Regions from separate parts of the Rhizobium sp. RSm-3 genome, predicted to be linked through region 1. Evidence: riboswitches for the same ligand, from Rfam matches in the RefSeq annotation. Region 1 holds a riboswitch; each other region holds the start of a gene.

Region 1 (5,267 bases):
CTCGGCACCGCCCTGCCCGCCCATATCCTCGCCCCCTCGGTCACCTCCCGCGGCGTCGTCAACATGGCCGCACTCGCCGTCGTCGAGGCATCGCAGCCGGCGTAAGCCGCTTGCGGCCGAGCAACGACGCCTGAAATCGGCCAGCGCCGTATCAGCCCCGGATCGACAGGCGTCCTCTATCGGCGAGCGCGTCCGCGCGCTCGTTACCGGCAATCCCCGAATGCCCCTTGCACCAGGCAATGGTCACCTGGGCGTTTTGGGATAGCTGAAGATCGACGGCTTTCCAGATGTCCGCATTGTCGATCATTCGCCTTCGCCCCTGTCCATTCGGGCTGCTTTTCTTCCAGCCGTTATTCTTCCAGATATGTCGCCTGCTGTTGCAGCCTTTGACGGCATAGACGGAGTCGGACCAGATGGTCGCGGGTTCGCCGGTCGGTTGGCTGTTGACCCACATGGCGGCCCTGAGAACGGCGGTCAATTCCATGGAATTATTGCTGGAATCGTTGACGCCACCGAAGTCGGAGGCGATTTCCACCCCATCGCGATAAGCGACAAACGACCAGCCTCCATGCCCGGAACCGGGCTCAAAACAACCGTCCGCGAAGAGGTGAAGGCCGTGTTGGGTCTCCGAGACGCCTGATGTCGGCGCAAAGGATCGGGTCTCGTCGGGAATGCCTGTCATTTTAACCGAGTCTCGGGCGATTGCTGGATAAGATCAGGAAAATACGCTAATATTTTCTCTGAGCTTATTAAGAGAAATCCGTTAAGGGAAAACGCGCGGCCGATTGAAGTCGCATTCGACCCACCGACCGTTTGCTCATTCCGGGACGACGCCGTGAAACGCCGAAACCTGTCTCTCGCCCTTCTCCTCGCCTTCGCAGCGCCCGCCGTCGCGCAGACCAATGCCATCTGCGAGGACCTGCGCGGCCGCCTCGCCGACCTGCCGCGATCGATCGGCAATGGCAATGGCCCGGAAGCCCGCCAATATGCCAGCGCCATGGCCGAGCAGAACCTCGAACTGCGCAAGGTTCGCAACGACATGCGCAGTTACGGCTGCACCTCTGGCAGCATGGTGGTGATCGGCGGCGAGAATGCCGATTATTGCGCCGAGCTCTCACAGGCCGAAGGCCGGATGATCGACAATATCGCTTATCTCCAGGACCGTCGCAACGAGCTGACCGGCCGGAACGGCGCCGATGACGACCGCCGCGAACTGATGGCCGCGCTCGACAGCAACGGCTGCAACAGCGAGAATTTCTATGCGCCGGACGAGCGCAGCGCCGACGAGCCTGCCCCGAGCGTCGAGGAGCAGGCGATGCGTTCCGATACCTTCATTCCGCTCGGCGGCGGCGAGGAGGCCGATCCGCGCTACGGCCTGCCGCGGGCCGAGATGCTGTCGCCGGTCAGCACCATGTGCGTGCGCAGCTGCGATGGCGGTTTCTTCCCGATCAGCTCGAACGCCACCTCGGTCGATTTCGGCCGCGACGCTGAGACCTGCGCCAAGATGTGCCCGGGGATCGAGACCGAACTCTTCTATCGCGAGGTGACGAGCACGGAAGCCTCGAACATGATCTCGGTCGCAACCGGCACGCCTTACAGCGCCATGAAGAACGCCTTCGCCTACAAGAACCGCGCGCCCGGTGAAAAGAACGCCTGCGCCTGCAATCTCACCGCCTATTACGACGAGATGCGCGGCAAGCAGGCAGCAAGCCAACCGCCGCAGCAGGGCTCGATCACCACCATCCGCACCAATCCGCCGGTGAAGGCCGCCGCGACACCAGCCGCGCCGCAGACACCGGTGCCGGATCGCCCCTACGACCCCACGCAAAACAAGGTCCGCCAGGTCGGCCCGCAGTTTCTGGCCGGCGACCAGGGCTCGATCGATCTCGCCAATCCCGCCGCACCTGGCCCCCAACCGCAGCAGTAGCAGCCGCAGCAGCAGTGATTGGCTACGGCTCGTTGCGTCCCCAACCGTCGTGAAAGACGAGTTCTTCGAGCGGCAGCCGCTGCCGCCAGCCTTTGACCGATAGTTCCGGCTGGTCATAGAGCCGATCAACGAAACCGGCGCAGAGCCAGGCGACCACCTCGATATGCTCGGGTATGCCGAGAATGCTCTTCAGCTCGCCCTCGCGAAAAATGCTGACCCAGCCGATGCCGACCCCTTCGGCGCGGGCCGCCAGCCAGAGATTCTGGATGGCGCAGACCGTGGAATAGCTATCCATCCGCGGATTATGCGTACGCCCCAGCACGACGCTGCCGCTGCGGGTGGGATCGCAGGTCACGCAGATGCCGAGCGGCGCCTCGACGATGCCTTCGAGCTTGAGGGAGCGGTAGGCCTGGCGCCGCTCACCCTCGAACATCGATGCCGCTTCCTCGTTGGCCTTCGAAAAGGCATCCCGGACGCGCGCGCGCACCGTTGGGTTTTTCACCAGAATGAAATTCCACGGCTGCATGAAGCCGACAGAGGGTGCATGGTGGGCGGCCGTCAGCAGCCGCGCCACCACATCGTCGGGCAAGGGATCGGGCAGGAACTGGCTGCGAACGTCGCGCCGCGTCATGATCGCATGATAGACGGCCTCGCGTTCGGCCGAGGAAAAACCGGACGCCACTGACAGGGCATCCTCATCTAAGGGTCGCATCGTCAAATCCCCAACAACGCAACCGCCCGCCGTCCGCGCGGGTTGGGTCTATCTTGCCAGGCCGGTCTTCTGACTTGGCGTCACCCGTCTGCCGCAGCCTTCCCGGCAAAAGCCAGTGGCATGATAAAACGGCGGACGTCGGCCTTACAGCGTTGGGCACGTTCCGGTCTTGCACCGGATTCCCGATTCTCCCGCTTGAAAAGCGGGCACCTGACGGCGCATCTATTTCAGCAAACCGGCTCTGCGGCAAGCGGCCTCATGCCGCGTTCACCCGTATGTGACATCGATCGCGTGGACAGCTGCGCATCGCTCCCGTAGAACTCAACAGATCCCGACCGACGCCCATGGCGCCGCGATTTGTCTCTTTGCACCCCGGTTGCCCGTGCCCCGCTTCACGCCCATGATCCTTGCGGTCGCCCTGTTCATGGAACAGATGGATTCGACCGTGATTGCCACCAGCCTGCCGGCGATAGCCGCCGATATCGGCACATCGCCGATCGCGCTGAAGCTTGCCGTCACCAGCTATCTCGTGGCGCTGGCGATCTTCATTCCGATCAGCGGCTGGATGTCGGATCGTTTCGGTGCGCGCAACATCTTCCGCATGGCGATCTTTGTCTTCATGGTGGGTTCGGTCGCCTGCGCCTTTTCCAATTCGATCGCGGCCTTCGTCGTCTCGCGGCTGATCCAGGGGGCCGGCGGCTCGATGATGACGCCGGTCAGCCGCCTGCTGCTGGTCCGGGGAACGCCGCGCCACGAACTCGTCGATGCCATGGCGTGGCTCACCATTCCGGCGCTGATCGGCCCGATCATGGGGCCGCCGATCGGCGGCTTCCTCACCACCTATCTCAGCTGGCACTGGATCTTCTGGATCAACATCCCGATCGGGGTGCTCGGCATCATCCTCGTCACGCGTTTCCTGCCGGCGGTCGAACCGCGCAGCCCACGGCCGATGGATTTTCCGGGCTTCTTCCTTTGCGGCATCGGCTTTTCCGGCTTCGTCTTCGGCCTCTCGGTCATCAGCCTTCCCGCCGTGCCCGTCATCTACGGTTACGTCACGGTGGCGATTGGCATCCTTGCCGGCCTCCTCTATCTCCTGCATGCCCGCCGCGCGCCCTATCCGCTTCTCGATCCGAAAATGTTCCACTACCCGATGTTCCGGGCGGCGATCCTCGGCGCCTCCAATTTCCGCATGGGGCTCGGCGCCCTGCCCTTTCTGATGCCGCTGATGCTGCAGCTCGGCTTCGGCCTGACGCCGCTGCAATCGGGTTCGGTCACCTTCGTCAGCGCGCTCGGCTCGATGGGGTCGAAATTTGCCGCTTCGCGCACCTTCAATGCCTTCGGTTTCCGCACCGTCATATCGATCACCACCTTGCTGGCGGCGATCTTCCTCGGCATCAACGGGTTCTTCACCACTGAGACGCCGCTGCCGCTGATCATGGCCTGCCTGCTGATCGGCGGCCTCTTCCGCTCCATGGCCTTCTCGGGCGTCAATGCCATGGCCTTCGGCGATGTCGACGATGCCGACAGCAGCCAGGCGACCGCAATCAATGCCGTCGCCCAGCGTATCTCCATGGCGATGGGTGTGGCGATCGCCGGCGGCATCCTCGAAATTTCGAGCAGTCTTCATGGCGGCAGGCTGCTGGTTTCGGATTTCCACATCGCCTTCTTCAGCGTCTCGGCAATCTCGGCGCTCGCCTGCATCACCTTCCTGCGCCTGCCGCGCGACGCCGGCGCGGAACTGACGACACGCCGCCGTAAGCACCGCCAGGCCGAGCCGGAAGAGGCCATGGCGGAAAACAGCCCTTGATCCCGCAGGCCGCCGCTTCGGTATCCCATTCTACTTTATGATTTATTCACACATCGAAGACACACTGCGTCTGCTCGTTTTGGGTCGCAAGGGGGACATGGGTATGAGTGCTCATGCTGCGACCGCCGGCGTGGATGCCTGTATTGATAGGCTGGTCGGGACCATAGCCGACTGAGCCCGCGTTTCGAGGCCCCCGCGGCATGTTCCAATTTTTAAAAGCGATGCCTCTGACAGCCAAGCTGGCGGCGATTATCGTGGCCGTCAACCTTTGCGGCATCTCCGCCTTTGCCACCTATACGTGGATGTACGAAACCAAGGCGTTGATCGATGGCGCCAAGGCGAACTGGTCCAAGGATGTGGAGCAGTTCGCCTCTCTGGCCGCCGGCGGCGTCAAATGGGGCAAGGCGAATGCTGTTCGCGAGGCCTATTCGCTGTATCGCGACGATCCCACGCTTGACCTTGTTCAGTTTGCCGCCTTCAACGCCGAACTTGCGGCCGTCGATACATGGACGCGCGACGGCGTTGACGGTTTGCCCGCACCTGCCGATCTGGCGAAGCGCCTCAGCGCCAAACCTGAGAAAACGACGATCGATGACAGCGGAATATCTGCCGGTGTTGTGACGATCATCGCGCCGCTTCCGCTGGATAAATCAGGCAAGGCCACCGGCTACGTCGTCACCAACTGGTCGGTCGAAAAAATCGCTGCTGAGGTCAAGCAGAAAGTGCTGATCTCGCTGCTGACGCAGTTCGCGATCACCGCCATGGCCGTTGTCGCTTTCCTTCTCGCCATGCGCAGCCTCGTCGGCCGCCCGCTCAGAATT
Region 2 (5,267 bases), 160 kb from region 1:
CCCCTCTGTCCTGCCGGACATCTCCCCCACAAGGGGGGGGATCGGCAAGACGCTAGGTCTCAACTCCACATCAGTTGCTTGGCGAAGCCTTAGCGCCCATCCGATCTCCCCCCTCGTGGGGGAGATGTCCGGCAGGACAGAGGGGGGTGCCACAACCTCAGAAGACGAAGAAGACATACTAGCGGCAACCCGCCGCCACTCATCGACCCCGATCAGCCCCCGCCCCGGCCACCAGATGCCGGCCTTCATCAGAGGCACCGCCGGCGCCGGCTTCTCCGCACCCGACAGCATCGCCCCGGCATAATCGAGAAAGGCGCGCGCATTGGCATCACCGCCCTCGATCAGATAGGCCCAGAGCGCATCGAGATCATCGGAGGCGATGTTCGAAAACGGCGCCAGCCCTGCATCCGGCCTGGAGTCACCCGGCAGCACCGCAATCAGCGTGCCATTGCGGGCTGCACACGCATGCAGCGCCTCCAGCGCATAGCGGAAATAGCTGGCGCCGCCGAGCGCACGTACGACGATGAGCCTGGCGTGTCGCGCCGTGCGCTCGACATAGGTATCGACCGACATCGGGTGCTTGAGGCTCATCAGGCTGGCGAGCCGCAGCGAATGCGGTCCACCACGCGCTTGATGGGCGGCCGCGACCGCCGCAAGCTCGCTGTCGGCAGCCGACAGGAACAGGATATCGCCCGGCGTCTGCCCGAGGTCGATCGCCTCCTCGCCGTCGCTGATCGTTCCCTGCTGGGCCAGAAGCAGATGCATGGGGTTACGCCAGCGCCTCGATCGCTATCCGCACAGCATCCTGATCCATTTCGTGCAGGCCGATAACAACGAGACGCGTGGCGCGCTTTTCACCAGGCGTCCAGGCGCGGTCGAAATAGTGGTCGATGCGGCTGCCGACGGCCTGAAGCTGTAGGCGCATCGGCTTGCCTGAAACGTCGACGAACCCCTTGAGGCGCAGCACGTCATGGGCTGATATGATGGCCTCCAGCGCCTCGACGAAGCCGGCAATGTCGGCGACTGCGCCGAGTTCGACGACGAAGCTGTCGAATTCGTCGTGGTCGTGCGCCACACCGTCCTCATGCTCCAGCTCGTGGTGCGACTTGCGGTTGGCGATATCGTCCTCCGTGCCGATGCCGAGGCCGAGCAGGATGCCGGCCGGCACCTCGCCGTTCCTCGCCTCGATCATCGCAGGCTTTCGTGCGGTGCGGGAGGCGACCTCATCACGCACCCGGCCGAGTCCGGCCACGTCGATCAGGTCGGTCTTGTTGAGTACGATCAGATCGGCGCAGGTGAGCTGATCCTCGAACAACTCCTCGATCGGGCTCTCGTGATCAAGCGATTCATCTGCGCCGCGTGCCGCCTCGACCGCATCGTGATCGTCGGCGAAACGGCCGGCGGCGACAGCGGCGCTGTCGACCACCGTGATGACGCCGTCGACGGTCACCTGGGTGCGAATGTCAGGCCAGTTGAAAGCCGCAACCAGCGGCTGCGGCAAGGCAAGGCCCGAGGTTTCGATGACGATATGGTCGGGGCGCTGTTCGCGTTCGAGCAGTTTCGTCATCGTCGGAATGAAGTCGTCGGCGACCGTGCAGCAGATGCAGCCATTGGTCAGCTCGATAATGTCGTCTTCCGTGCAATTCTCCGCGCCGCAGCCCTTCAGCACGTCGCCGTCGACGCCGAGATCGCCGAATTCGTTGATGATGAGCGCGATCTTCTTGCCGCCCGCGTTAGTGAGCAGGTTGCGGATCATCGTCGTCTTGCCGGCACCGAGGAAGCCGGTGATGACGGTTGCGGGAATCTTCTGCTGGTTCATGGATTTAACCCTTCATTTTCAGCGGCAGGCCTGCCGCGATGAAATAGACTTCGGCGGCCTTCGCCGCGATCATCTGGTGGAGACGGCCGGCATGATCGCGAAAATCCCGCGCCATGCGATTGTCGGGCACGATGCCAAGGCCGACCTCGTTGGAAACGAAAACGAGCCGCGCCTTTACGCGCGGCAGAAAATCGGCGAGTGCTGCAAATTCCCCCGCCATCTCGCGCCCCTCCATCATCAGATTGGTAACCCAGAGCGTCAGGCAGTCGATCAGCACGATACGCCCCTCGCCGTCGATGGCGGCGAGCGCGCCGACAAGATCGAGCGGTTCCTCATGTGTGGTCCAAGACGGACCGCGATCGGCCCTGTGCTGGGCGATGCGTGCCTGCATCTCCTCGTCCCACGCCCGGCCGGTCGCGAGGTAGTGACGATCGAGGCCGGTCGACACGACAAGAGATTCGGCGAAGCGGGATTTGCCGGAGCGTGCGCCGCCGAGGATGAAGGTGGTGTTCGAGAGAGCCGTCGTCATGCGCAAGCGCTCCCGCTAGAGAGGGCGCGGCGGTGCCACATCCCCCTTCTCCCCAGCGGGGAGAAGGTGCCGGCAGGCGGTTGAGGGGGTGAGCGGCAAAGCCGCGAATGCACTGAGCGCAAGCGAAGGGCAAAATGACGGAGGTGCCGTGCGGCCCCCTCATCCGACCCTTCGGGCCACCTTCTCCCCGCGGGGGAGAAGGTGAGATCGCAGCGTCGCACCGCACGAGGCAGCGCCGAATTCAATCGTACAGCCAAAACAACCTCCGTGCTGGCAGCGGGTCTCTTGCCCAGGGTTGGGCTTCTCGCCCGGCACGAATGGCAGGTCTCCTGGCTCACGGTTGTCGGCCGCGATCGGGGCAGACCGGAATCCGGTCGCCCCTGATCGTGCCAGCGAATCTGCCTCGCCTTCCCGGCTGCATCGGAGAAGAGGTGGACGATTCGTAGAAATAGAGGCGTCCGACCCCGGTTGATCACCATGCATGTCCAGTGGCTTTTCCGGCATGTCGCCCGTCCCGCCCGCCTGCACCATTGCAGACTGCCGGCCGAAAGGGCTCGATGCCGGATGGAAGACCCTGACCGCTCTACAGTCGCGGGGTCGGCTGTGATGAAGGCGCCCGGTGTGGGTCCACCCCGTCACATTCCCTTTTCATCCGGAATGGCGTAACACCGATCCGGAACCATCCGTTATATCCTAGGATGGTTAGGCAAGCTCAGGGGTGAAGTCAACCGGCCGATACGATCGGGAACGGCCAGCCAGTCGGCGCAACGCTCGCAACACGACTTACTCTACCTAAAACATCGTCATTTATCAGATACTTACGTCATAAATATTTGACCCGGGCGCCAGCTTTTCGCCGCAATTACATCGCAAGCGGTCTGCGCCATCGCCCTTGACCGGGCCTCCTCCTGCCTAGTTGTCTTGCCATGCTTATGAAATTGGATCGGCGCCGGTTCCGGGCGCTGCGTGTTTTCTTTGATCCGGGGCGGCTGCGGGCGCTGACGCGACGCAGCGAAGTCGGCCTGTCGCTGGCGGGCGCCGTCGTCGGCATCGCCTCGGGGCTTGCCGTCACCGGCATGAGCTTCGTCTCCAACGAACTGCATCAGCTGGTCTTCGGCATACCAGACAGTGAAAGGCTGAGCTCGTCGGTGATCGACGACAAGATGCTGCTGTTGACCGCCCCCGTCATCGGCGGCATTCTGCTCGGACTGTTGCTCTTCGTGTTGGCCAAACGCCGCAAGAAACCGATGGTCGACCCGATCGAGGCCAATGCCCTGCATGGCGGCCGCCTGTCCTTGACCGACAGCGTTATCGTCGCCGTGCAGAACCTGATCTCCAACGGCTTCGGCGCCTCCGTCGGCCTGGAAGCCGGCTATACCCAGCTTGCCGCCGGCCTTGCCTCGAAATTCGGCCTGAAGCTGCAGCTTCGCCGCTCGGATCTGCGCATCCTCGTCGGCTGCGGCGCGGCCGGCGCGATCGCCGCCGCCTTCAACGCGCCGCTGACCGGCGCCTTCTATGCCTTCGAGCTGATCATCGGCACCTATACGATTGTGTCGCTCACCCCGGTCGTCGTCTCCGCCCTCGTTTCCACTTTGATCGCAAGGCTGCTCGCCGAAGGCGATTTCACCATCGATATCGGCAGCTTCGGTTCGGTCGTGCCGGCCGATTATATCCCGGCGCTGCTGCTCGGCGTCTTCTGCGCCGGCGTCGGCATCCTGATCATGCAGGGCGTCTCCTTCGTCGAGGAACTGGCCCGTAAGAGCTCGATCGCCCCGCCCTTCCGTCCCGCGCTCGGCGGCATCGTCGTCGGGCTGCTGGCGATGATCTCTCCGCAAGTGCTTTCGGCCGGCCACGGCGCGCTGCATCTCAACCTCTCGCGCGAGGTAGCGATCCCGGCGCTGATCGGCCTCTTCCTGTTGAAATCCTTGGCCTCGGCGATATCGATCGGCTCCGGCTTCAGGGGCGGCCTGTTCTTCGCCTCGCTGTTCATGGGCGCCCTGCTCGGCAAGCTCTTTGCCTATTGCGGCCCCTATTTCGCCGCTGCGACGCTGACGCCCGTCATCTATGCCGTGGTCGGCATGAGTTCGCTTGCCGTCGCCGTCATCGGCGGACCGCTGACGATGACATTCCTGGCGCTCGAAATCACCGGCGATTTCCCGATCACCGTGCTGGTGCTCGCCGCCGTCATCACCTCCTCGCTCGTCGTGCGCTCGACCTTCGGCTATTCCTTCGCCACATGGCGCTTCCATCTGCGCGGCGAAAGCATCCGCAGCGCCCACGACGTCGGCTGGATCCGCAACCTGACGGTGGACAAGCTAATGCGCGCCGACGTCAAGACGGCAAAAGCGGGCATTTCACTGGAGGAATTCAAGCAGGCCTTCCCGATCGGCTCGGCCCAGCGCGTCATCCTCGTCGAGGAGAGCGACAAATATGCCGGCCTCGTGCTGGTGCCGGAGATTTACGCCAACCCGACCGACACCCAGGACGAGGGCAAGACGCTGGCCGATTTCATCCACTACCGGAACGATTTCCTGCAGCCGCAGATGAATGCCAGGCAGGCGGCGGCGATCTTCGACAAGAGCGAAAGCGAAGCGCTCGCCGTCGTCAACAACCTGATCGAACGCAAGGTGATCGGCCAGCTCAGCGAAAGTTATACGCTACGCCGCTACAGCGAAGAACTAGACCGCCGCCGCCGCGAGGTCTCAGGCGAGATCTGATCCCATCGCTTGCGCCGCCGCTACCCCGCGTCGGCGAGCTTGAACACGTCGGCCCGCTTCGAAACCCCGCGCAATGCGAACGATCCGAGATACTCGCAAGCCACGGCACAGGTCGCCGCGAAACTGTCCGACAGCAGCAGGGGCTGCTCAAGCGTGCCGCAGAGCTTTTCCAGCCGCGAAGCCTCGTTGACGGCCCTGCCGA
Region 3 (5,267 bases), on a different contig from region 1:
TGGATATCGAGATGATTGGTCGGCTCGTCGAGCAGCAGCTCACCCGGCGCCTGCGCCAGCGACCGCGCAATATGGACACGCTGACGCTCGCCGCCCGATAGCGTCTGCCAGAGCTGACCCGCCCGCTCTCGCATGGCGACCCGCAACAAGGCCTCGTCGACCGCGGCATCGTCCTCCGCGCCCCAGGGTGAGAGCAGCCCGCGATGCGGCGTGCGGCCGAGCCGCACCACGTCGCGCACGGTCAGTTGCGTCTCGGTCGTCGATTGCTGCTCGACGAAGGCGATGCGCCGCGCAAGGGCTGCGCGCGACAGTGAGGCGATATCGTCTTCGCCCAGCCGGATAACGCCGCTGCGGACCTTGCGCAGCCGGCAGATCAGCCTGAGCAGGCTCGATTTGCCGGAACCGTTCGGCCCGAGCAGGCCGAGCACCTTGCCCTTTGCCACCGTCAGGCTGACCCCGTTGACGATGATCGTGTCGCCGGCGGCGAAACTCACCGCGTCGATGGTAATGCTCATGCGCTCCTCCGCACGCGATAGAGGATGACGGCGAAGGCCGGCGCGCCGAAGAGCGCGGTGACGACGCCGATCGGCAGGACCTGCTGCGGGATGATGATGCGTGAGACGATATCGGCGCCGACCATGTAGATCGCGCCGCCGAGTGCCGTTGCCGGCAGCAGCCGCCGATGGCCCGGTCCGACGAGGAAGCGGGCGGCATGCGGAATGACCAGGCCGACGAAGCCGATCGAGCCGACCATGCTGACGACGCTTGCCGTCATCGCCGCCGTCAGGGCAAAGAGCAGGATCTGAACGCGGCGCACGGCAATGCCGAGCGAGGCGGCCGCATCCGTGCCGAAGGCGAAGGCATCGAGCGCCCGGACATGGGCCATGCAGACGAGGAAACCGGCAAGCGCGATCGGCACCGAGAGATAGACATCCGGCCAGCGCACGCCGCTGAGCGAGCCCAGCAGCCAGAACAACACGCCGCGCGCCTGCTCGGCATTGGCCGAGGTCGTGACGATATAGGAGGTGAGCGCATTGAAGAGCTGCGAACCGGCGACACCGCAGAGAATGATGCGCTCGCCGGTTCCGCCCGCCCCCGTGGCGAGAAAGCCGACCAGCAGAAAAGCGACGACCGCGCCGAGAAAGGCGCCGCCCGAAAGCCCGAGAACGCCGTAGCCGAAGCCGAGGATCATCACCGAGACCGCCCCGGTCGAAGCCCCGGCGGAAATGCCGAGCACATAGGGTTCGGCCAGCGGATTGCGCAGCAGCGCCTGCAGGATCGCGCCCGAGAGCGACAGCGAGGCGCCGGCGCTCGCCGCGACCAGCGCCCGGCTGAGGCGATAATCCCAGACGATGCCCTGATGGATGCGGCTGAGCTCGAAATCCGTGCCGAACAGCCGGTTCGACACCGCCTCCGCCGTGGTCGCCAGCGGAATGGCGATCTCGCCGATCGAAACGGCAAGGCTGATCATCAGCCCGAGAAGAAGGAAGGCGGCAATGGTGAGCGCGGCAAGCGCCCACCATCCCGGCTCTCTGGCCGTTGCTGCCGTCACTGGGTCAGGCCGAAGGACTTGATGCCCTTCGCCAGCGTCTCGATGCCGTCGATAGTGCGTATCGTCGGGTTCATCGATTGCGCGTCCATCATCACGAAGCGCCTGTTCTTCACCGCGTCCAGCTCCTTGGTGACGGGATCCTTCTCGAGGAAATCGATCTTCACCTCGGGATCGTCGGCGGCGTAGCGGCGCCGGTCCATGGTGGCGAGCACGATGACGGCGGGGTTCGCCTCGGAAATGGTTTCCCAGCCGACCAGCGGCCATTCCTCTTCGGTGGTGACGACATTCCTGGCGCCGATCGTCTTCAGGATATAGGCAGGCGCGCTGTTCTTGCCGGCAATGAAGGCGTCGCCATTGGCCTCCTTGCTGGAGAACCAGAAGACGACCGGCAGGTTCTTGCCCGCTGCGCCCGATATCGAAGCCACCGCATCGGCCTCGCGCTTCTTCAGCTCGGAGATCAGTGCATCGCCGCGCTCCTTCACGTCGAAAATTTCAGAGAGTTCGGCGATTTCACGATAGATCAACTCCATCGTGAACAGCTCCCTGCGCACGCCGTCGCCGCCATCGGTGTTGACCTTGGCGACGCAATCGGCCGGCGCGAGATAGGTGTTGATGCCGACATCCTCGAACTGCTCGCGCTTGCCGACCGAGCCCTGCGCGCCGACATGCCATTCGAACTCGGCCGCCACCAGGTCGGGCTCTTGCCCGACGACGGATTCGAAGCTCGGATCATTGTCGGCGAGACGCTTTATCTTGCTGTTGGCCTCGGCATATTGCGGCAGCACGGGACCGACCCAGACGGCCGTGCCTGCGATCTTGTCGGCAAGGCCGAGCGAGAAGAGAATTTCGGTCATGCCCTGGCCGATCGAAACGATCTTCGACGGGGCCTTCTGGAACGTCACCTGCTCACCGCAATTGGTGATGGTCAAAGGATATTGAGTGGCGGCAAGGCTCGGTGCCGCAAGGCCGATCAGCCCGAAGGCAAATGTCATGGTGGCGAGAATCTGACGCATGAAAAACCTCGATTGAAGGGAAAAAGCACGGTTATGCCGCACGCGCGGCCGAAGGCACGCTGAGACGTGCGCTAACCGCAGGAGGCCCAATCGAGACGGATGCATGCCGGAATTCGGCGAAGGTTCAGAAGGTCAATCATGTCTGTTCCTTGTCCGGGCATCCCCGCCCGGTTGATTGGATCGTGATTGACGGCAGGTCTCCTGGCTTGCGGATATCCATCGGTTCATCCACCTTCCCGCGATATATCGCAGTGGCGAGGCCATAAGCCCTTCAGAGATGGCCGGTCGCTGGCCATAGCTGAGATGATCGACAATCCGCTTACAGTTGCGGGGGCAGCCACGGTCTCGGTCCCTACTGGGTCGTCCTCACCGTGTTCCCTATTAATCCCCTTGGAGTCATCTTCAGGGAACCGTCGCCCCCCAGTTACGTCGCCTGCCCGGGCGACGTCAATGATTATTGCGGGGGACGGGGTTTGGGTGGGTGAAAAATGGAGACTGAAAGGAGCATCCTCGCCTCCTCAGGATACGGCGTTCGTAAGCGTTGGCGCCGCCTTCTCAGTTCCCGCTGTCGCGGGCGCGGCATCTTCCGACCTCCCTCATGCTGAGGTGCGCAGCCCGAGAGGGCGGAGCCTCGAAGCACGCGCCGCAACGCTGCTCCCTGCGTCCCTACAACGCATCCAGCGGTATCTTCAGATACCGCCGGCCGTTCTCCTCGGGCTCGGGCAATCTGCCTCCCCGAATATTCACCTGCAGCGCGTGCAGCATCAGCTTCGGTTTCGGCAGCGTGCGGTCGCGCGCCTGGCGCAGCGCCACGAAGCCGGCCTCGTCGATGGCTGATATATGCGGATTACCGCTTTTCTGGGCGGCTATCGTGCTTTCCCAGCGCGGGTGACGGCCGCCAGGTTGATAGTCGTGGCCGGAAAAGAGCCGGGTCTCCTCGGGCAGCGACAGGATGGCCTGGATCGAGTGCCAGAGGGCGCTGGCGCTGCCGCCGGGAAAATCCGTGCGCGCCGTGCCGGAATCCGGTGTGAACACGGTGTCATGCACGAAGGCGGCGTCGCCGATCACATAGGTCACCGAGGCAAGGGTATGGCCGGGCGAGAACATCACGCGGGCTTTGAGCCCGCCGATCTCGAAGGTGTCGCCGTCGGCAAACAACCGGTCCCATTGCGAGCCGTCGGTTTCGAGTGCCGGCCAGTTGTAGATCTCCTTCCAGAGCACCTGCACGTCAGTGACATGGACGCCGATGGCCGTCGGCGCGCCGGTCTTTCCTTTGAGGTAATGCGCGGCGGAGAAATGATCGGCATGCGGATGCGTGTCGAGGATCCACTCGACCGTCAGCCCCTCGCTGTCGATATGCGCGAGGATGGCGTCGGCATTGGCCGTCCCCGTTGCACCCGACATCTCGTCGAAATCGAGCACTGGGTCGATGATGGCGCAGCGTTTCGTCACCGGGTCGGCAACGACATATTGCACACTGCAGGTGCGGGGCTCGAAGAAGGCCGTCACGCCAGCCGCCTGCCCGGCCCGCTTCTCCAGCCAGCGGCGTGCGCCGGCAAGATCGAAGCCGAGGTTTTGACCGAAGGCCTGAACATCCCCGACCTTCATGCGCCCATCCAGCACCTCGCCCAGCGTATAGAGCGTCAGCGCCCGTGTGCCGCTCTTGCAATGGGCGACGACTGGTCCCTTCGCCTCGGCCATCGCCGCCTGGAAGGCCCGGATATCGGCCTCGGTGATCTCGGCCCCTTTCACCGGCACGAAGCCGTAGGCGAGCCCCGCGGCGGCAGCGGACGCCTTTTCCGCCGCATTGCCGGGCTGCCCCGGCTCCTCGCCGTCCGGCCGGGCATTGATGACGCCGGCAAAGCCGTCTGCCGCAAAAGCGGCAAAGCCGGCGGCATCGGGCTGCCCCGCCACCGATATCAGCTCATTGACCCTCACGGATGTCATCGAAGCCCCCGCGCCGCCTGCATCGGCAGTATCGCATGTATATCAATACAATCTCACAAGTATATTGCCGAGCGCAAGAATAGTCGCTTCACACTTCTGCGCGCCTGCTGCGGGCCGGCAAATGCAGAGGCAAGACACTCCCGATCCTCGCCCGGCCCGGCGCAGCCAGTCAAAACGACAGCGCTGGCGCCGACGATGACGACGTCGTCGAGCATGTCTTCCTGCGTATAACCGCGTGCGGTGACGCCGGGCGGGGCCCAGATCGTGCCGCCGCGCTATTGGAAATTCTCGATCAGCGTTGACAATGGATCGAGCGGCGGCACATGCGTCCCAGCCAACCCTCCTGGGCGATGAAAAACCTCCCCGCAGAGCCCGCGTTATCACGCGTCCATCGCCGGCTCATTGAGCATCGCCTCGATATTGTATCCGTCGGGATCGAGAACGAAGCAGGCATAATAGTTGTCGGCATATTCCGGCCGCGGGCCGGGCACACCATTGTCCCTTGCACCGGCTTCGAGCGCTGCGCGATAAAACGCCTCGACCTCCGCCCTGCTCTGGACCCGGAAGGCGACGTGCAAACGGGTCAGAGGCGGCTTGTCGTCGGTGTGCTGGATTTCGAACAGGCTGCCACCGACATCGAAAGCCCAGAATACGCCTTCCTTCCCGAAGGCGCGGCGATAGCCAAGAGGGTCGAAGGCGCGTTCATAGAACACCTTGCTCTTTTCAAGGTCACTGACAGCAATGGTGATATGATC
Region 4 (5,267 bases), on a different contig from region 1:
GGCCGTGCGCTCCTCGACGCGCTGCTCCAGTTCGTTGCGAGCCTCCGTCTGCAGTTGCATGCGTTCGGCAAGCCGCGCCCGCCGCTGGCGCAGAACCGCGACCGCAAGCCCGGCAATGCAAAGGATAAGAAAGACAGCCGCAAGCGCCGTGCGCGCCTGGGCGCGGATGGAACTCGTTTCCATCAGCACGTTCACCGTCCAGTCCTCGGCCGGCATGTAGTGCGAGAGAACCAGATATTCGCTCGATCCGCGCTCGCCGGCGAGCGTCATCAACTCGTGCGGCTCGAAGCGCTGGCGTGTGACCGGCAGCGCCGTCAGTCTGGCATTGGCATAACGCCGCGAGGCTTCCGTGCGTGCGATGCGATCGGCCGTCAGCGGCAGGATCGCGCCGTAGAGCCATTCCGGGCTGCCGGACATGAAGATGATGCCCTCAGGATCGGAGACGAAAATCTTGTATTCGCCGCCGCCCCAGGAGGATTCGATCATGTCGATATCGACCTTGAAGACGATGACGCCGCGAATATCCGTGCCGGTCCGGATCGGCGCGGCGAAATAATAGCCGCGCTTCAGCGAGGTGGTGCCTAGCGCATAGAACCGCGCCTGCCGGCCTTCGATCGCGTCTTGGAAATAGGGCCGGTAGCTGAAATTCTGCCCGACGAAGCTTCCAGGTCCGTCGTAATTGCTGGCCGCGATCGTCTCTCCATCCGGCTTGACCACATAAATGTCGGAGGATTTCAGCAGCCCGTTAATCTGCTTGAGATAGAGATTGGCCGCATCGCGCAGTGCCGCATTTTCAGGGGCGCTCACCAGTTCCTTGATGTCGTCATGATCGGCGATCAGCGCCGGCAGCGCCTCGTAGCGGTTGAGGTGACCGCTGAGCGCCGAGACGGCAAGGCGCAGCGCTGTCCCCGCCTGCGCCGAGGCCTCTCCCATATAGGCGCGTGTCGCAATCGCGCTTCCATAGGTGAAGAAGGCGAAGATGATCAACGGCACCACCAGGAACGCCGCTATCGCACGATATCTCGACAGATCCGGCTCCTCCCCTTTCCGCCTCCACTCCCCAGCGAGGCATACCCGACGGCTCAAGTTTAATGACGCCGACACGGATTTCCAAGGGCCCGCCGAAACTTGACACCCGGAGACGCGAATGCCCTATTGCGGTATCGTAGGGAACCCCATCATGAGCAACGACAAGACGCCCGCCGACAGCAAGCTCACCAGCTCCAAGCGTCGCTGGGCGGCAGAGGGCAAGTTTCTGACCGGCCGCATCAGCCGCCCCGAAGCCGAGCGCCTGCCGCCCGGCCAGCATCTCGTCAAAAACTGGCCGGTGCTCGATCTCGGCCAGCAGCCCGTCATCTCCACCGATAGCTGGCGTCTTGAAGTGCGCGGCCTCGTCGAAACGACGCTCACACTCAACTGGGCCGACTTCCAGGCGATCGAGCAGAGTACCAAGGTCAGCGATATCCACTGCGTGACCACCTGGTCGCGCTACGATAACAAATGGCGGGGTGTTTCCACGCGCGATCTGCTCGATCTCGCCATGCCGAAGCCGGACGCCGGTTATATCATGCTGACGAGTTATGACGGCTATACGACCAACCTTCCACTTGCCGATTTCGCCGCCGAGGACGCGATCCTTGTGACATCATGGGAAGGCCTGCCGCTGACGCCGGATCACGGCGGCCCGATGCGCCTCGTCGTGCCGCATCTTTATTTCTGGAAAAGCGCCAAATGGCTGCGCCGCATCGAACTGATGTCGGGTGACGAGGCCGGCTTCTGGGAAAAGAACGGCTACCATATGTATGGCGATCCGTGGCGCGAGCAGCGCTATTCCGACGATTGAGCCTTCGGCCGCAGAAAGCGACCCAGCGCAAACACCACAAGGGCGAACAGAGCGGCGAACCCCGTCAGCGACGCCATGCTGGCGGCATGAAACGGCACTTTACTCCAGCGTGGCTTGACGACATCGGCGGTGTTGAAGGCCTCGCCGCTGAACCGGCAGGTGATGAGCGCCAGGCTGCGCCGCACCATGTCGTCATCGACCGCGGAAATGATTTCACCAGCCGCAACGGCCTCCCGCGGCATCTCACGCATCGAAAGCAATACCGCCTTGGTCGCCGCAAGATAGGCATGGGCGCATTCGTTGAACGGGCTCTGCTCGTCGCTCACGCTGCCCGGCATCCGTCCCCAGAGACAATAGGAATACTGGATTTCGGCGTAGTTCAGAACGCGCCGGAATGGCTCGTTCGTATCGACTGCACGGGACGCCAGACCGATAATTCGGCCGCGATAGTCCGAAATCACCGCCATCTCGCCATGCGAAATTTCTGGGATCTCGAGACCGGCATGGCTGGCGCCGCCGCTGCGGCTATGAGCAAGGGCGTTTTCAACAGGCATGCAAAAGAAAGCGGCGGCGGCAAAGGCCGTCGACAGGAGCGATATGGTGCTGCAGCTTTTCATCGTTGCCCGAAAATCTAAAGGCGCCGGCAAAACGGCGCCCCTCGATGTGTTCAGTGGAAGGCCTTTACCTGCCGGACCGGTTGCCCGCCCTTCACGGCAAGCCGCTTTTCCGCCAGCGCTCCGAAGCCAAGACCGAGCGTTGCCCAGAGGATCGCATGCATGGCGAGCGTTGTCGTGCGGAAACGCCAAAGCACCATCGCCGAGAAGTTCTCCGGCACTTCGTTGATCGGCGGCAGCAGATAAAGCACGAGGCCGATAAAGACGAGATAGGCGATGCCGGCGATGATGGCGCCGTTCCAGAGGCCGAAACGCTCGGAAAGACGGCGCGACAGCGCCACCGCGGCGATCAGGGCGGCGAGGGAGACGACGATCATCAGGAAGAACAGCTCGGTCCTGACGCCGATTGTATCGGCATTGCCGACCGCCGGCGGGTTGGCCGGATATTTGATAGCGGGAACGAGAACGATCGCCACGAAGGCGAAAATGGCGATGACCGCCGAGGTGCCGCGCGCCGAAAGGCTGCCGACGCGGCCGTGCACGAAAGCGAAGGCGAGCGCGAAAAGCCCGCCGACGGCAATGCTATGGGCCATGACGCCGGTGAAAAGGCCCGGACCGGCCTGCATGGCGCGGCTGACGATTTCAGGTTCGGCGGCTTCGCCGGTCGCCTGGGCGCTCGCCTCCTCGAAGGCGATCGCCGAATCGACCAGCGGCTCGCCGAAAGTATGGGCGAAGGCGAAGACGAGGAAGCCAGCAATCAGGCCCGCGAGCATGCCGCGTAGCAGGAGGTTTCCAACCATGTCGGGAACTCCCCTAGTGGCAGGGGAAGCCGAGGAGGTGGCGGGCGTCATGCACGAATTCATGCACGTACATGCCGTTGAACAGCGCCATCGCGCCTTCCTCGGTGCCGACGAAATAGATGGCGATGAGCATCAGCAGGCCGCCGAAGATCGCCCATGGCAGGATCTCTGCTACGGGGATCGGCGCCGGTGCCGCAACAGGCGCAAAAGTGGTGTCAGACATGTATTCCTCCGGGAATGACGCGTTCAGTCGAAAGAGTGCTTATGCGGCAGGGTCTGACTTCCAGCGCGAAGAACCTTCGACACGCTGGTCACAGCGGCGCGACCGTGCCGGATTTACACCGGCTTCCAAACCCGCAACAGCACGGTTATATCTGCAGGCCGAAGAGCCTGTCAACGAAACTTCATGAAGCGGCGACGGGCTGTTCCCACCGCTATCCGGAGATCGGAACGACCGTGAATACGCGCCTTACCTGGATCTGCCACGGCGCGACGGCGGCGAGCCGCAAGGCCCTGTTCCCGCTCGACGAACCGCTGGAAGACAAGGCCGCAGAAGACGCGGCCAGGATGGCCGCCCTGCCCCGTGCCGATCGTATTGTCACCAGCCCGGCTTTGCGCGCCCGCCAGACTGCCGACGCGCTCGGCCTTCAAGCCCGGACGGACCCTGTCCTTGGCGACTGCGATCATGGCCGCTGGGCCGGCAAGTCGATCGCGGCGATAGAGGCCGAGGAGCCGGAGGACCTCATGGCCTGGATGAGCGATCCGGAAGCGGTCCCGCACGGGGGCGAGAGCCTTGTTGATCTTGGCATACGCGTCGCCGGCTGGATGGACAATGAATCCGCCCTCGGCGGCCATGTGATCGCCATCAGCCACGCCGCCGTCATCCGGGCAGCGGTTGCCCATGTGCTTCGGGCGCCGCCATCCTCTTTCTGGCTCGTCGACATCGAGCCGCTTGGTATCGTTCGCATGACCAGCAACGGACGGCGCTGGTCGCTGCGTTTTCAGCATTAATGCATGTCGCCCGGAAGTGTGCCGCGGTTCCGGGATAACGACATGCATAAAACAAAAACCTAAGGCGCGTCGCATGAATCCCGTTTAATGCGACGCGCATTAGCGATCCCTCATCTTATCCAGCTTTACACAAGCAAATTGCGTCATCTCTGTTGAACCCGGCTTCACCGGGACTACTTCCTTGTCCCAAGGAGATGGAAGACATGACATATGATTGGAGTGGCGAGCGTACGCGGCGCCTGCGCCTGATGCGTTTCGCCACAATCACACTTCTGATCGGTCTCGTCGTCAGCGTCCCGCTGCTGATCGTCACCGCCTGAAGCACGAGAAAGGGCGAGCATGCGACAGCACGCTCGCCTTCGTGCTTTCCCGTCCCCGCTTCACGAGAAGCGCGTCCGTCTCTCGACGGTGCAGCAACAGGCTGCGGCCTCCAATAATTCGCCTTCTGGTTTCAACGAACATTTCAGACTTTCGTGATAGTTCGGCATAGGGTGGAGATGGAGAAGGCCACATGCCGGTGTTTTTCCAGAGCAGGGCCGGAAGGCAATGCGTGTCGATCGTCGGGCTTGGGATAACTCTCTGGCTCCTCGGCGCGCTGTTGCAGCTCGACGACAGCCTTGTCTATTTCATGACCGGTTTCGGCGAATATGGCGCCGACAAACTCGTTCTGGCGCTCGGCATCGCCGGCGCCATGAGCTTCATCTATTCGGTGCTGCGCATCGCCGACCTGCGCAAGGAAACGGAACTGCGCGCCGCCGCCCAGGCGAAGGCCGATTGGACGGCCACCCACGACCATCTAACCAAGCTGCCGAACCGCTACGCCTTCGAACGCAAGATCCTCTCATGGCCGATCAAGGACGACGAGGACCAAATCGAGGAATGGGATCGCAACGTCACGCTCTTCTCCGTCGATCTCGACGGCTTCAAGAAAGTCAACGATCTCGTCGGCCACAAGGGCGGCGACATTCTGCTGATCGAGGTTGCCAGGCGAATCTGCGC

What was found. Region 1 has a riboswitch for cobalamin ahead of bluB (5,6-dimethylbenzimidazole synthase). Riboswitches for the same ligand answer to the same signal wherever they lie in the genome.
Region 2: linked by a shared signal. The riboswitch ahead of cobU (bifunctional adenosylcobinamide kinase/adenosylcobinamide-phosphate guanylyltransferase) and the one ahead of bluB (5,6-dimethylbenzimidazole synthase) in region 1 are both predicted to bind cobalamin.
Region 3: linked by a shared signal. The riboswitch ahead of BBJ66_RS09050 (ABC transporter substrate-binding protein) and the one ahead of bluB (5,6-dimethylbenzimidazole synthase) in region 1 are both predicted to bind cobalamin.
Region 4: linked by a shared signal. The riboswitch ahead of BBJ66_RS25475 (CbtB domain-containing protein) and the one ahead of bluB (5,6-dimethylbenzimidazole synthase) in region 1 are both predicted to bind cobalamin.

What each region holds. Positions count from the first base shown of each region.
Region 1 is NZ_MAWZ01000024.1:251,761-257,027, reverse strand. Features, by position in the region: gene BBJ66_RS20295 (NADP-dependent malic enzyme) at 1-105, shown strand, start outside; gene BBJ66_RS20290 (ribonuclease H family protein) at 152-682, opposite strand; gene BBJ66_RS20285 (DUF2865 domain-containing protein) at 836-1,927, shown strand; gene bluB (5,6-dimethylbenzimidazole synthase) at 1,950-2,639, opposite strand; cobalamin riboswitch at 2,682-2,868, opposite strand; gene BBJ66_RS20275 (MFS transporter) at 3,040-4,446, shown strand; gene BBJ66_RS20270 (methyl-accepting chemotaxis protein) at 4,647-5,267, shown strand, end outside.
Region 2 is NZ_MAWZ01000024.1:87,255-92,521, reverse strand. Features, by position in the region: gene cobN (cobaltochelatase subunit CobN) at 1-765, opposite strand, end outside; gene cobW (cobalamin biosynthesis protein CobW) at 770-1,819, opposite strand; gene cobU (bifunctional adenosylcobinamide kinase/adenosylcobinamide-phosphate guanylyltransferase) at 1,824-2,348, opposite strand; cobalamin riboswitch at 2,651-3,047, opposite strand; gene BBJ66_RS19525 (chloride channel protein) at 3,275-5,065, shown strand; gene BBJ66_RS19520 (adenylate/guanylate cyclase domain-containing protein) at 5,086-5,267, opposite strand, start outside.
Region 3 is NZ_MAWZ01000006.1:112,148-117,414, forward strand. Features, by position in the region: gene BBJ66_RS09040 (ABC transporter ATP-binding protein) at 1-515, opposite strand, end outside; gene BBJ66_RS09045 (FecCD family ABC transporter permease) at 512-1,552, opposite strand; gene BBJ66_RS09050 (ABC transporter substrate-binding protein) at 1,549-2,565, opposite strand; cobalamin riboswitch at 2,740-2,995, opposite strand; gene blh (bifunctional sulfur transferase/dioxygenase Blh) at 3,232-4,512, opposite strand; gene BBJ66_RS09060 (VOC family protein) at 4,893-5,267, opposite strand, start outside.
Region 4 is NZ_MAWZ01000046.1:27,267-32,533, forward strand. Features, by position in the region: gene BBJ66_RS25455 (sensor histidine kinase) at 1-996, opposite strand, end outside; gene BBJ66_RS25460 (sulfite oxidase-like oxidoreductase) at 1,181-1,843, shown strand; gene BBJ66_RS25465 (hypothetical protein) at 1,828-2,460, opposite strand; gene BBJ66_RS25470 (CbtA family protein) at 2,511-3,257, opposite strand; gene BBJ66_RS25475 (CbtB domain-containing protein) at 3,271-3,480, opposite strand; adenosylcobalamin (AdoCbl) riboswitch at 3,494-3,636, opposite strand; gene BBJ66_RS25480 (histidine phosphatase family protein) at 3,714-4,268, shown strand; gene BBJ66_RS25485 (putative bifunctional diguanylate cyclase/phosphodiesterase) at 4,780-5,267, shown strand, end outside.